Regions from separate parts of the Nitratidesulfovibrio sp. SRB-5 genome, predicted to be linked through region 2. Evidence: riboswitches for the same ligand, from Rfam matches in the RefSeq annotation. Region 2 holds a riboswitch; the other holds the start of a gene.

Region 1 (7,055 bases), on a different contig from region 2:
CGCACCGTGCCGCTGTTGCGGCGGCAGGTGAGCGTGGTGTTTCAGGATTTCAAGATCCTGCCGGAGCGCAGCGTGTACGCCAACGTGGCCCTGCCGCTGGAAGTGCGCGGCCTTGCGCCGCAGCACATCGGGCGGCGGGTGCGCGCCGTGGTGCGCGCGCTGGGGCTGGAAAACCGGCTGGACACGCCCGGCGGCGAACTTTCCGGCGGCGAGCAGCAGCGGGTGGCCGTGGCCCGGTCCATCGTGGTCAACCCGCAGGTGCTGCTGGCCGACGAACCCACCGGCAACCTGGACCCGGAACTGTCGCTGCGGCTCATGGACATCTTCATGCAGTTCCACGCCTACGGCACCACCGTGGTGCTGGCCACGCACAGCCCGGAACTGATCCGCCGCCATTCGGACGCGCGCCTGCTGCGGCTGGAGGACGGCATGATCACCCACGCCAACTGGCCGGGGGGCGAGGTGTTCCGCTGCGCCGACGGCGGCCTGCATCTGGGTGACGGCAGCGGAAACGGCATGGACCCCTGCGGGCTCGACGCACCGGGCATTCCCGGCAATCCGGGTGACGACGGGGGCAGCGCTTCCCCCGACTCCAACGATTCCGGCAATCCCGACGGCAGGCTGTCACTCTGATGCGCACATTCTTCCGCCTGCTGGCCCGCGGCGTGGCCGACCTGTTCCTGCACCCGTGGGCGCAACTGCTGTCCATGGCGGCGGTGACGCTGGTGGTCTTCCTGTCCGGCCTGCTGCTGATGGCCCTGGCCACGGTGGACGCCGAGCTCAGCGCCTCGCGCGGGGAAACGGTGTACCAGGTGTACTGGCGCCCCGGCACGGACATGGCCCACGTGCGCGGCCAGTGGGAAGAGCTGGGCCACATGCCGTGGCTGGCCAGCCTGGAAACCTACAGCCCGGACGAGGCCCTGACCGCGCTGGCCCGCCGCATGGGCGAAACGACCGGGCAGGCCGCCGGGCTGCCCGTGCCGGACATGGGCTTTCTGTCCGGCAAAAGCCCCCTGCCGCCCACGGCCCTGCTGACCTTTGCCCCGCGCGAGGCCGACCCCGAAAAGTGGGCCGCCGACACCCAGGCCTTTCTCAAGGCCATGCCCGGCGTGGAGCGGGTGGCCGCATCGCCCCTGCGCGACGAACTGGGCAAGGCGTGGCGCTCGGCCAGCCGCTTCGTGATCTGGCCCACCGTGGGCTTCCTGGGCGTGGTGCTGGCGCTGGTGGTGGGCAACACCGTGCGGCTCACCCTGTCCACCCGGCGGGAGGAAATCGAGATCCTGCAACTGGTGGGCGCGCGCAACTGGTACATCCGGCTGCCCCTGATGGTGGCGGGCGCGCTGCAAGGCCTGCTGGGCGGCGGCCTTGCCTGCCTGCTGCTGCTTGCCGTGCACTGGCGCTTCCGCACCGCGCTCAACGTGCCGCCCCTGCTGCTGGAACTGCGCCTGCCCCCGCCGGAACAGGCCGCCCTGCTGCTGGCCGTGCCCGTGCTCATGGGCATTCTGGGCAGCTGGATTGCCGTCCGCAGCCGCTAGGGGTACGTATTCGCCGTGGGGGTTCGAGAAAAAGGAAGGACTCTGCTCCTACCCCGTCCTTCCTTTCCTTCAAGCCCCCCGTTTTCTCCTCCCCCGGACTTTTCTTCGGAGCAACACAGCCGTGCGAACACCCTTCGCACGCTGTAGCGGCAGCCCACACCACACCGCACCGCGCCCCCCCGAATGAAAAGTTTTGAAAGAGGGTGAGGGGGTGCGGGGGAGAGGGGGAAAACTTTTACGTCAGCCGTTCGGTGAGCGCTTGCGCGAACCTTACGGATGACGATCGCAGAGCGAAAAGTTTTCCCCCTCTCCCCCGCGTAACCACCTGCCCAACGACGCATACAATGAGGACGCAGACAATGCGCAGCAAGAAGATGACCCATGGATTGGAGAAGGCCCCGCACCGTTCGCTGCTGCATGCCCTGGGGCTGACGCGCGAGGAGATCGAGCGCCCCCTGGTGGGCGTGGTGAACGCGGCCAACGAGGTGGTGCCCGGCCACGTGCATTTGCACACCATTGCCGAGGCGGTGAAGGCCGGGGTGCGCGCGGCGGGCGGCACGCCCATGGAGTTTCCGGCCATCGCGGTCTGTGACGGCTTGGCCATGAACCACGAGGGCATGCATTTTTCGCTGCCGTCCCGCGAGATCATTGCCGATTCCATCGAAATCATGGCCACGGCGCACCCGTTCGACGCACTGGTGTTCATCCCCAACTGTGACAAGTCGGTGCCCGGCATGCTGATGGCCATGCTGCGGATGGACATTCCGTCCATCATGGTCAGCGGCGGCCCCATGCTGGCGGGCGGCACCCTGGCGGGCCGCACCGACCTGATCAGCGTGTTCGAGGCCGTGGGCCGCGTGCAGCGCGGCGACATGACCATGGCCGAACTGGACGAGATGACCGAAACGGCCTGCCCGGGCTGCGGTTCGTGCGCGGGCATGTTCACGGCCAACACCATGAACTGCATGGCCGAAACCATGGGCCTTGCCCTGCCCGGCAACGGCACCATCCCGGCGGTGACGGCGGCGCGCGTGCGCCTGGCCAAGCACGCGGGCATGAAGGTGATGGAACTGCTGGAAAAGAACATCACCCCGCGCTCCATCGTCACCCCGCGCGCCGTGGCCAACGCCGTGGCCGTGGACATGGCGCTCGGCGGCTCCACCAACACCGTGCTGCACCTGCCCGCCGTGTTCGGCGAGGCCGGGCTGGACCTGACGCTGGACATCTTCGACGAGGTCAGCCGCAAGACCCCCAACCTGTGCAAGCTCTCACCAGCCGGGCACCACCACATCCAGGACCTGCACGCCGCAGGGGGCATTCCGGCGGTGATGGCGGAACTGACCAGGAAGGGGCTGGTGGACACCTCGGTCATGACCGTCACCGGCAAGACCCTGGCCGAAAACCTGGCCGAGCTGAACGCGCGCGTGCTCAATCCGGACGTAATACGTTCTGTAGACGTTCCGTATTCGGCGCAGGGTGGCATCGCCATCCTGAAGGGTTCGCTGGCCCCGCAGGGCGCGGTGGTCAAGCAGTCCGCCGTGGCACCGGAAATGATGGTGCGCGAGGCCGTGGCCCGCGTCTTCGATTCCGAGGGCGAGGCGCATGCCGCCATCATGGGCGGCAAGATCAACAAGGGCGACGCCATCATCATTCGCTACGAAGGCCCGCGCGGCGGCCCCGGCATGCGCGAGATGCTGTCGCCCACCGCCGCCATCGCGGGCATGGGCCTGGGCGCGGACGTGGCCCTGATCACCGATGGCCGCTTCAGCGGCGGCACGCGCGGCGCGGCCATCGGCCACGTTTCGCCGGAAGCCGCCGATGGCGGCAACATCGGGCTGGTCAGGGAAGGCGACCACATCCTCATCGACATTCCGGCCCGCAGGCTGGACCTGCTGGTGGACGAGGCGGAACTGGCCGCCCGGCGCGAGACCTTCGTGCCGCTGGAAAAGCCGGTCACCTCGCCCCTGCTGCGCCGCTATGCCCGTCAGGTGACCAGCGCGGCCACCGGGGCCATGTACCGCAAGTAGCCTGCCGTAGCAGCCTGAATGCTTGCGGGGGAGGGACCCTTTTGAAAAAGGGTCTCCTCCCCCGCCCCCCCCCACCCCCCAAAACTTTTATTTGTATTCCCTCGCATTACGAAGCCCCCTCAATGGGGTTCCAAAGCGTGGTAGCGAACCTTCAAAAACGAACTCTTCCAGTCGTCTGTTAATTCGTCCTCGCCCCACACGGCTTTCATTGACGGCCCGTCGCACCACCCGGTGCGGCGGGCCGTTCTGCGTGGCGGCAGTGGGTGGGCTTTCGGCAAAATGCCCGCTCCCGCGCTTGACACTCAATCACTATATCAGTATTTGCTGATTTAGTGATGTTATCATCCCCGAGCAACGCAGACCGCTGCATGCTCGGACGTGGAAGGGAAACGGAAACCGGTGCGAATCCGGTACAGGCGCGCTGCCGTGTTCGGGCATGCCGCCCGCATCCACCGCCACCGCATCCGGCGCTCCCCTGCCCGCACGGGCAACGGGCTGCCGGACGCGGCACACGGGAAGGATGCGGGCCACGGCTTCGGACCACGCGAGGCCCCTCGCAAGGGTATTCGCGTGGCCACGAAGCCTCTCACCCACCGCCCGTCAGTCGGAAGACGTCCCCTCCGCACCGCCCAAGGCCGCGCGAACCGGACCCCGGCATGCGCCCGCCCGTTGCACGGGCGCGCGCTCGCGAATCGCTCTCACCTGTCTTCACGCATTCCGGAGGTGGCAATGCGTACCCACACCCTTGGTTTTCCGCGCATCGGCGGCAACCGTGAACTGAAAAAGGCCGTCGAGGACTACTGGAAAGGCGCCGCCACGCGGCAGCAACTGGAGGACGCCGCGCGCGCCATCCGCCTGCGCAACTGGACCCTCCAGCGCGAGGCGGGCATCGACGTGGTGCCCGTGGGCGACTTCGCCCTGTACGACCACATCCTGGACGCCGCCCTGCTGCTGGGCGTCATCCCCCCGCGCTTCCGCAACGGCGATGCTCCGCGCGACATAGACCTGATGTTCCGCATGGCGCGCGGCCAGGGCGGCGACCAGCCCGTGGCCCCGCTGGAAATGACCAAGTGGTTCGACACCAACTACCACTACCTGGTCCCGGAACTGGACGCGGCCACCACCTTCGCGCCTGACGCCGCCCCCCTGCTGGCCCGGATCGACGAGGCGCTGGCGGCGGGTTTCACCCCCAAGGCGGTGCTGCCCGGCCCCATGACCTTCCTGTGGCTGTCCAAACGCGTGGATGGCGGCACCCGCTGGTCGCTGCTGCCCGCCCTGCTCGACGCCTACGGCGCGCTGCTGCGCGACGTGGCCGCCCGCTGCCCGCTGATCCAGCTGGACGAGCCCATTCTTTCGCTGGACCTCGCCGACGACATCCGCTCGCGCTTCGTGCCCGCCTACGCCCGGCTGCGCGTGGCCGTACCGGACGCCACCCTGCTGCTGGCCAGCTACTTCGCCCCGGTGGGCGACAACCTGGCAACGGCACTGTCCCTCCCTGTGGACGTGCTGCATCTGGACCTGGTGCGCGGCCCGGAAGACCTGGCCCCGGCGCTGGACATCCTGACCCGCGCTGCCGCACGGCAGCCCGCCGATACCGGCCTGCCACAATCCGTGTCGCAATCCGGCATTGCGCTTTCCCTTGGCGTCATCAATGGCCGCAACGTGTGGCGCGTGGACGCGGACAAGGCCGCCGCGCCGGTGCGCGCCGCCGTGGCCGCCCTTGGCCCGGACCGGGTGTGGGTGGCCCCCTCCTGCTCGCTGCTGCACAGCCCCGTGGACCTCGACGCGGAAACCGGGCTGGACCCGGAAGTGGCGCAGTGGCTGGCCTTTGCCAGACAGAAGTGCGCAGAGGTGCGCCTGGTGGCCGACATGTGCGACCTGAATGGCCGCGCCGACGCGCCGGAAACCGCCGCCGCCCTGGCCCGCAACCGGGCCGCGCTGGCCGCGCGCGCCGCAAGCCCGGTCATCCACGACCCCGCCGTTGCGGTCCGCGCAGGCACCGTCACCCCGGAAATGGGCTGGCGCGCCACGCCCTACACCGCCCGCATCGCTGCCCAGCGCGCCGCGTTGCGCCTGCCCGTGCTGCCCACCACCACCATCGGCTCGTTCCCCCAGACCGCCGACATCCGCGCCCAGCGCCGCAAGCTGCGCACCGGCCAGATCACCGAGGCCCAGTACGACACCGCCATGCGCGAGGCCATCGCCACCGCCATCCGCGAGCAGGAGGCCCTTGGGCTGGACGTGCTGGTGCACGGCGAGCCGGAGCGCAACGACATGGTGGAGTACTTTGGCGAGCAGTTACGCGGGTTCTGCATCACCGCCAACGGCTGGGTGCAGAGCTACGGCACCCGCTGCGTCAAGCCGCCCCTGCTCTACGGCGACGTCTCGCGCCCCGGCCCCATGACCGTGCGCTGGATCACCCATGCCCAGGCGCTGACCCAAAAGCCGGTCAAAGGCATGCTCACCGGCCCGGTCACCATCGCCTGCTGGAGTTTTGTCCGTGATGACGTGCCCCGGCCCGTGGTCTTCCGCCAGCTTGCCCTGGCCATCCGCGACGAGGTGGCCGACCTTGAGGCCGCGGGCATCGGCGTCATCCAGATCGACGAGCCCGCCCTGCGCGAGGGCCTGCCCCTGCGCCGCGCCGCCCATGCCGCCTACCTCGACGCCGCCGTGGGCGCGTTCCGCCTGGCCTCGTCCGGCGTGCGGGACGCCACCCAGATTCATACCCACATGTGCTACTGCGACTTCCACGACATCATCGACCACGTGGCCGCCCTGGACGCCGACGTCATCAGCCTGGAAGCCAGCCGCAGCCGCATGGAGCTGCTGGAGGTCTTCGCCACCCACGCCTACCCCAACGAGGTCGGCCCCGGCGTGTACGACATCCACAGCCCGCGCGTGCCCTCCATCGACGAAATGGAAACCCTGCTCCGCGCCGCCACCCGCGTCCTGCCCCTGGACCGCCTGTGGGCCAACCCCGACTGCGGCCTGAAAACCCGCGACTGGCCCGAAACCCGCGCCAGCCTCGCCCACCTCGTGGCAGCTGCCGCACGGGTGCGCGAAGGGGTGTAGCCAGAAGAAGGACTTGAAAGAATGACCGGGGAGGGGACCCTTTAAAAAGGGTCCCCTCCCCGGACCCCTCCCCCCTAAACTTTTTAGTTAGGGTAGGCTCCGCAATGCGTAACCGCAGTATCCCAAGCCCTTCCCCTGCGATGCCCCCCAATTGAAACGTTTTGTGGGAAGGGGTGGGTTTCCCCGCCCCCGGTTTCTCCTTCCTTTCCCCCATGATCCACCTCCCCATCTTCCCCCACGTCCCTCCGCCCCACACCCTTTTCGCGCGGGTGGTCTTGGCGTATGCTGCGCGCAAACCGGATGCCGGAAGCAATGGGGAGGCGCATGAATCAGCGGTGGGATGCGGACACGGTGCGGGGCTACATGCAGTGGCTGGAGACGCCCCGGGGGGCGTTTGCGGTGCGGCACGAGCAGCGGCTGC
Region 2 (7,055 bases):
CGGCGGCATCTTTCCGGGGTCACGCCCCGTTACGAGGCGGAATACCGGGTGCAGGGGGCGGACGGAGCGTGGCGCTGGATTCAGGAAACGGGCCGGGTGGTGGAGCGCGGCGGCGACGGCCTGCCCCTGCGGGTGGCGGGCATCGTGCGCGACGTGTCCGTCCGGCGGCGCGCGGAAGAAGACCGGCGGCGGCTGTTCAACCTGTCGCCGGACCTGATGTGCGTGGGCGGCATGGACGGCTACTTCCGTGAACTGAACCCCGCCTGGCAGGAGGTGCTGGGCTGGTCCAGGGAAGAATTGCTGGACCGTCCGTGGGGTGCGCTGGTGCACCCCGACGACCGCGACGCCACCATGCAGGGCATGGACACGCTGCGCGAGCGCGGCGTGATCACCAACGTGGAGAACCGCTACCAGTGCCGCGACGGCACGTGGCGCTGGATATCCTGGAATTCCGCCTTCGTGCCCGAGCAGGGGCTGATCTACGGCGTGGGGCGCGACGTCACGGCGCTGCGGCGCATGGTGGAAGAATTGCGCACCAGCGAGGCGCGCCTGCGGGCCATGGCGGCCACGGTGCCGGGGGTGGTGCTGCAATGGCGCGAGGTGCCCGGCGACCGGCAGTTCACCTACGTCAGCCCGCGCAGCCGGGAGATACTGGGCGTGCCGCCCGAGTGGCTGTTGCAGGACTGGCGGGCCCTGCCGGTGCATCCTGCGGACCGCACGGTGTGGGAACTTTCGCTGCGCGATGCCATGGAGCGGCGCGGGGACTGGATGTTCGAAGGGCGGCTGGTGCTGCCCGGCGGCGAGGTGCGCTGGTGGCGGGGCGAGGCCAGGCCCGTGCATGGCGGGCAATCCGGCGTGGCGGAACTGCCGGAGGAGTCGGGCATCGTCTACTGCGGCATCATCACCGATACCACGGAGCACCGCGAGGCGCAGGAACGGCTGCGCCAGCTGGCCACCACCGACGGGCTGACCGGGCTGGCCAACCGCAGGCGGTTTCTGGAGGCGCTGGAGCACGAGGTGCAGCGCCACCGCCGCTACGGCACCCCCCTGGCGCTGATCTCCATCGACGTGGACCGCTTCAAGCGGGTCAACGACACCTGGGGCCATGCCGTGGGTGACGAGGTGCTGCGCGCGCTGGCCGCCATCTGCCGGGCAGAGGTGCGCGACGTGGACACCGTGGGGCGCATCGGCGGCGAGGAATTCGCCGTGCTGCTGCCGGACACCGCCCCGGAAGAAGCCATGGCCGTGGCGGAACGGCTGCGGGCGGGCGTGGAGGCGGCGCCCCTGCTGACCACCGCCGGACCGTTGACCGTCACCCTGAGCCTGGGCGTGTCCGCAAGCCCCCCGTGCGACGGGGCCGACACGCTGCTGCGCGAGGCGGACAGGGCGCTCTACCGGGCCAAGGCGGGCGGTCGCAACCGGGTGGAGCGGGCGTTTGACCTTGCCGGGGCCTGCGCAACGGGCGACGACGCCGACACCCTGCTCACCATTCCTTGAAGATGAAGAACGTGGCCACCACGATCAGGCAGAACCCCACCAGATAGTTCCATTTCAGCGGCTCTCCCAGGTAGAGCACCGAGAAGACCAGAAACACGGAGAGCGAAATGATCTCCTGGATGGTCTTCAGTTCCGTTGCGTTGAAATGGCCGTAGCCTGCCCGGTTGGCGGGCACCTGAAGGCAGTATTCGAAGAAGGCGATGCCCCAGCTCACCATGATGGCCACCATGAGCGGGCTGGCCTTGAACTTCAGGTGGCCGTACCAGGCGAAGGTCATGAACACGTTGGAAAGCAGCAGCAGGCCGACGGTGACGACCGGGACGGGCAGGGCAAAGGGGACGGGCATGGGAAGGCTCCGGTTTGGGGGGCGCGGCGGGGCGCAGGCCGCGACGGATGGTGGCAATGCGCGTGGGGCGAACGAGGCGCGACGGGAGCATGCGGGGCCGTGCGCCCGCGTGGCCGCTGCCTTTTCGCATGGTGCGCGACGGGTGGCAAGATGCCCGGCACGGGCCGCATTCGCGTGGTCGGGGCGCGCTGCCCGCCGCCTGCGGTGAACGGACGCGGTGGAGCTGCAATGATGCGGGGCCGCCGACCGGTGAAGGTCGGCGGCCCCTGTCCGTCGCCACCATGCGCCGCCGCGTTTCGCCGCATGCCGTCAGGCATGGGGAGTAGGCGGCGCAACCGGATGAAGCCGGGCGCTATTGGGCGGGAGCGGGAGGAACGGGACGACCGTTGCCGCGATCGTCCTTGCGGTCCTCGCGCCAGTCGCGCCGGTCATCGCGGCGTTCCCTGCGGTCATCCCTGCGATCGTCCTTGCGGTCCATGTGCTGGTCGCGTCGGCCATCGCGGCGTTCCATGTTCTGGTCGTGGCGCTCGCGGCGGTCGTCACGCCGGTCGTCGCGCCGGTCGTCACGATGATCCCTGCGTTCCATGCCGTCCTGCCGACGATCCTGCCGATGCTCCGGTTGATGCTCCTTCCGGTCGTCCCTGCGTTCCTTGCGCAGGTCGGGGCGGAGGTTGGCGGGCGCGGCGTCGTCAGCCAGCGCGGGCAGCGCGGGCAGGGCAACGGCGGCGGCAAGGGCAAGCGAGGCAAGCAGGGAGGTCGTTTTTTGCAACATGTCGGTTCTCCTTCATGGAAACCGTGGGTTGGCCCGCGTGCGCGGGGCCGGGGTCGGTGAACTGGCGCCCCGCGTGCCTGCGGCAACGGCCAGGGGCATGTCGGGGGCATCCGCGCCGGGCACACCGGCACGTCGAGGCGCATATCGCGCCGAACCCGCGCGAAGTCAACGGCGGCGGGGCACAAGTTACACTTCGTAACATGTCGTAGCGGGGCGGCAATGGAATGGGGCTGGCGTGCCCGTCGCGCCATGGAAATTCATGGATCGTGGCGGGCTGTTGCGCGCGGCGGCATTGGTCGCCGTATTGCGGGCAAGAGCGGCATGCTAGCGGGGGTGGGGCAGCGCATGCCGGAAGGCGTGGGGGAGGTGGCGTCAGGCGTGCCGGGTGTGAAGATCGTGCCGGTCGGAACAGGTCGGAACAGGTCGGAATCGATCGAAATTGACCGGACCTGGTCGAAACGGGGCGAGATCGGGCTGACTGGTGCGGCTGATGCGGCTGGCGTGACGGTCGGAGCGGCTCAGGCCTCTTCGTCGGTGATGGTGCCGGTTTCGCGCAGCAGCAGGTCCAGCACCAGTTCTTCCAGCGATCGGTTCTCGTTGGCCTTGGCGCGGGTCTGGGCGGCGGTGTCCATGATGTCCGCCTGCGAGGCCAGCGAGGACGCCTGGCTGTCCAGCAGGGTGGAGCGCGCCGCGTAGTTGGTGGCCGCGGCGCCAACGGTGGTGATGTAGCCGGAGAGGGTGGTGACCATGGCGGCGGCCTTGGCCACGGTATTGATCTGGGTGCTGGTGAAGGCGTTCTTGTAGGAGGAGAAGTCGGTGAGGGCCAGATCGAAGCTGCTGGTCCCGGACTGGATTTCCAGGCTGCCGGAACTGCCGGACACGGTGACCCGGTCGTCGGAGGCCCATACGGAACCGTCCAGCAGGGCTATGCCGTTGTACGAGGTGGAGGCCACGGTCTGGGTGATCTGCGAGGCCAGCGAATTGTACTCCGCCTGCACCGATGCATAGGTCATGGTGCCGGTGGCCACGCCGTTGGCCAGGTCCTTCATGCGGGTGAGCGCGGTCTTCAGCGAGGTGACCCCCGTGTTGGCCAGATCCATGATGGACTTGGCCTCGGACACGTTGTTCGAAGCCTGGCGCAGCATGGACGCATCGGCCCGCAGTCTGCCGGTAAGCGCGGCGGCGGTGGGGTCCGTGACCTTGCGCGACTGGCTTTCGGTCAGCAGCATGTCGCGCAGCGACTTGCCGACGGACCCGCCCATGAACAGCGAATTGGTCAGCATGTCCTGCTGCAACAGTTGCAGCGAATATTCCACCAGCATGGTGTTCAGCGACTTGTCGGTCACGCGCGCTCCCCGGCGGATGAACACACCACGCCTCATGGAGCGTATCGGCCATTTTTTCGCAAGCTTTAGGGATGCCGGCTCACTGGTTGCCGTTTCGTGCGGGGGCGCACTTTCGTGCGGGCGGGGGGGAGCGGGCCGGGGCGGGCAGGGTGGCAGGCAGGACGGGCCGCTTTTTTTCCGCCTAGGGCCGCAAGGGCTGGGGGGCACGTCGGGGCCATTGGGGGCGAACGGAGGTGACCTTGCCGGTTGAACCCGGCACCCCGTTTTGCTACATGCTGGGGGCATTGACGACGTGTGCCGTACGGCCACGCCGTTCCCACGAAAAACAGCCACGAAGATTTCCAAGGATCTCCGGCAAAGGGAATCCGGTGCGACACCGGAGCGGTCCCGCCGCTGTGATCCCCGCGCGCAACCGCGCGCAACGTCCGCCCCGGCCCGGGAACGAAGCTTGCGCTTCGCCCCGCCGCCGCAGCGCCACTGGCACCGGGTTCCGCCCGCGCCGGGAAGGCGGGCCGGACGGGGGAAAGCCAGAAAACCTGGCCGGAGCGCTTCTTGCCGCCACGGGCACGCGGATGCCCGCATCGGACTCAAGAAGATTCACGGAACACGCAGCGCGCCGGGGGACGTTACCGACGTCCCCCCGCGACGCGCCCTACCACGGGCGGCCCGCCGCCGTGCGCCTTTGGCGTGCGGAATTCCGTCGGCCCGCCGTCCGGGAGCCATTGCCCATGCCCCAACATATTCGCAAGCGCGACGGCCGCGTGGAAACCTGGTCCGTGGACCGGGTGGGTCACGCCATCAACAAGGCCCTGAAAGCCAGCGGCATCAAGGATCCCCTGCTGGGCAAGCGTCTGGCGCAGCGGGTGGAAGCCAAGCTCGACGGCGTGGACATGCCCGAGCAGGAGCAGGTGCAGGACCTTGTCCAGCGCGTGCTGATGGAAGCCCGCCTGTACGCCGTGGCCGAACGGTACATCATCTACCGTGAAAAGCGCCGCGAAATGCGCAGCCAGAACGAGGCCTACCTCGACGTGGCCCGGATGATCGAAAGCTATCTCGACAGGTCCGACTGGCGCGTCAACGAAAACTCCAACATGGGGCATTCGTTCCAGGGGCTCATCCTGCACATGGCGGGGTCTGTCCAGGCGCGCTACGTGCTGGAAAAGTATCCCGAGGAAATCCGCCTGGCCCACACCCACGGCTATTTCCACATCCACGACCTGTCCTTCGGCCTGGCCGGGTACTGCGCGGGCTGGAGCCTGCGCGACCTTCTGCTGGAAGGCTTCAACCTGAAGGGCCGCTGCTGCGCGTCCCCGGCGCGCCACTTCGACGCGGCCTGCGGGCAGATCGTCAACTTTCTGGGTACGCTGCAAAACGAATGGGCGGGCGCGCAGGCGTTCAACAACATCGACACCTATCTTGCCCCGTTCATCCGCCACGACAAGCTGACCTACGACGAGGTCAAGCAGGGCGTGCAGAAGCTGGTGTACAACCTGAACACCACCTCGCGCTGGGGCGGGCAGAGCCCGTTCACCAACTTTACCCTGGACATGGCCCCGCCCAGGCACATCGCCAATGAACCGGTAATCATCGGCGGCGAGTTTCAGGATTCCACCTACGGCGACTACGCCGCAGAGATGGACATGTTCAACCGGGCGTTCATAGAGGTGATGCTGGAAGGCGACGCCGACGGGCGCATCTTCTCCTTCCCCATCCCCACCTACAACGTCACCCCCGACTTTCCGTGGGATACAGACACCGGCAAGCTGCTGCTGCGCATGACGGCCAAGTACGGCGCGCCCTATTTCCAGAACTTCATCAATTCGGACCTCAACCCCGAAGACGTGCGATCCATGTGCTGCCGCCTGCAGATGGACCTGCGCGAAATCCGCAAGCGCACCGGCGGCCTGTTCGGCTCGGGCGACCTTACCGGCTCCATCGGCGTGGTCACCCTGAACCTGCCCAAGTTCGCGTACCTGGCCCAGGGCGAGGAAGACTTCCTCGACATGATCACCGAGTACGCGGAAATGGCCCGCGACGCCTTGGAATACAAGCGCAAGCTGTGCACCCAGATGCTGGACGCGGGCATGTTCCCGTTCTCGCGCCGCTACCTCAAGAACGGCTACGCGGGCCACTTCTCCACCATCGGGCTCATCGGCGGGCACGAGGCCTGCCTGAACCTTTTGGGCAAGGGCATCGAGACGGAAGCCGGGCTGCGCCTGATGAAGCGCGTGCTGCACCACCTGCGCGAACTGACCGTGCGTTTTCAGGAAGAAACCGGGCACATGTACAACCTTGAAGCCACGCCCGGCGAAGGCACCTGCTACCGCCTTGCGCGCATCGACCGCGCCCTGTACGAAGACATTGCGACTTCGGGCGGCGACACGCCGTACTACACCAACTCCACCCTGCTGCCCGTGGGCTTCACCGAAGACGTGTTCGCCGCGCTGGAGCACCAGAACGAGTTGCAGACCCTGTACAACGGCGGCACGGTGTTCCACTCCTTCCTTGGCGAGGCCGCGCCCGACGAGGCCTCGGTAAAGAACTACCTGCTGAAGGCCATGCAGAAGACGCGCATTCCGTACATCTCGGTCACGCCCACCTTCTCGGTGTGCCAGAGCCACGGTTACCTGCGCGGCGAGCACATGAACTGCCCGGAATGCGGCGAAGAGGCGGAAGTGTACACCCGCGTGGTGGGCTACTACCGCCCGGTCAGCCGCTGGAACCTTGGCAAGCAGCAGGAATACAGGGAACGCGTGGAATACGGCATGGGTTCGTTCTGCGATTGCGGTGCGCCCGCGACAGAGGTGGACCTGAAGCTGCCGGAGCCTGCCGTAGCCGACTAGCATGAAATGACCGGCGCCGCGCGGTGTTCCCTTAGTGCGGGAGCCGCGCGGCGTCCTGCCCGATACTATCCGGTCATGTCCTGATCCGAACCCTGCCCCGAACCATGGACCCGAACCCGGAACCGCCCACGGTTCCACCCGTGACCCCGTGATCCTGAACGCCACCCAGCTCGAAGCCATCCGCCAGCGCAACGACGAGGAACTGCGCCGGGGCGCGCACGCCACGCCGGGCTACCCGGCGCACACCGTGC

The links. Region 2 has a riboswitch for cobalamin ahead of K6142_RS10030 (ribonucleoside triphosphate reductase). Riboswitches for the same ligand answer to the same signal wherever they lie in the genome.
Region 1: another riboswitch for cobalamin. It lies ahead of metE (5-methyltetrahydropteroyltriglutamate--homocysteine S-methyltransferase); the one in region 2 lies ahead of K6142_RS10030 (ribonucleoside triphosphate reductase).

What each region holds. Positions count from the first base shown of each region.
Region 1 covers NZ_JAIOTY010000003.1:250,621-257,675, reverse strand. The annotation lists partial or broken gene ftsE (cell division ATP-binding protein FtsE) at 1-480, shown strand, start outside; gene K6142_RS15090 (cell division protein FtsX) at 633-1,535, shown strand; gene ilvD (dihydroxy-acid dehydratase) at 1,895-3,562, shown strand; cobalamin riboswitch at 3,950-4,177, shown strand; gene metE (5-methyltetrahydropteroyltriglutamate--homocysteine S-methyltransferase) at 4,292-6,634, shown strand; gene K6142_RS15075 (class I SAM-dependent methyltransferase) at 6,959-7,055, shown strand, end outside.
Region 2 covers NZ_JAIOTY010000002.1:597,930-604,984, forward strand. The annotation lists gene K6142_RS10010 (PAS domain S-box protein) at 1-1,497, shown strand, start outside; gene K6142_RS10015 (DMT family protein) at 1,484-1,843, opposite strand; gene K6142_RS10020 (hypothetical protein) at 2,196-2,615, opposite strand; gene K6142_RS10025 (flagellin) at 3,134-3,961, opposite strand; cobalamin riboswitch at 4,275-4,517, shown strand; gene K6142_RS10030 (ribonucleoside triphosphate reductase) at 4,690-6,804, shown strand; gene K6142_RS16725 (hypothetical protein) at 6,953-7,055, shown strand, end outside.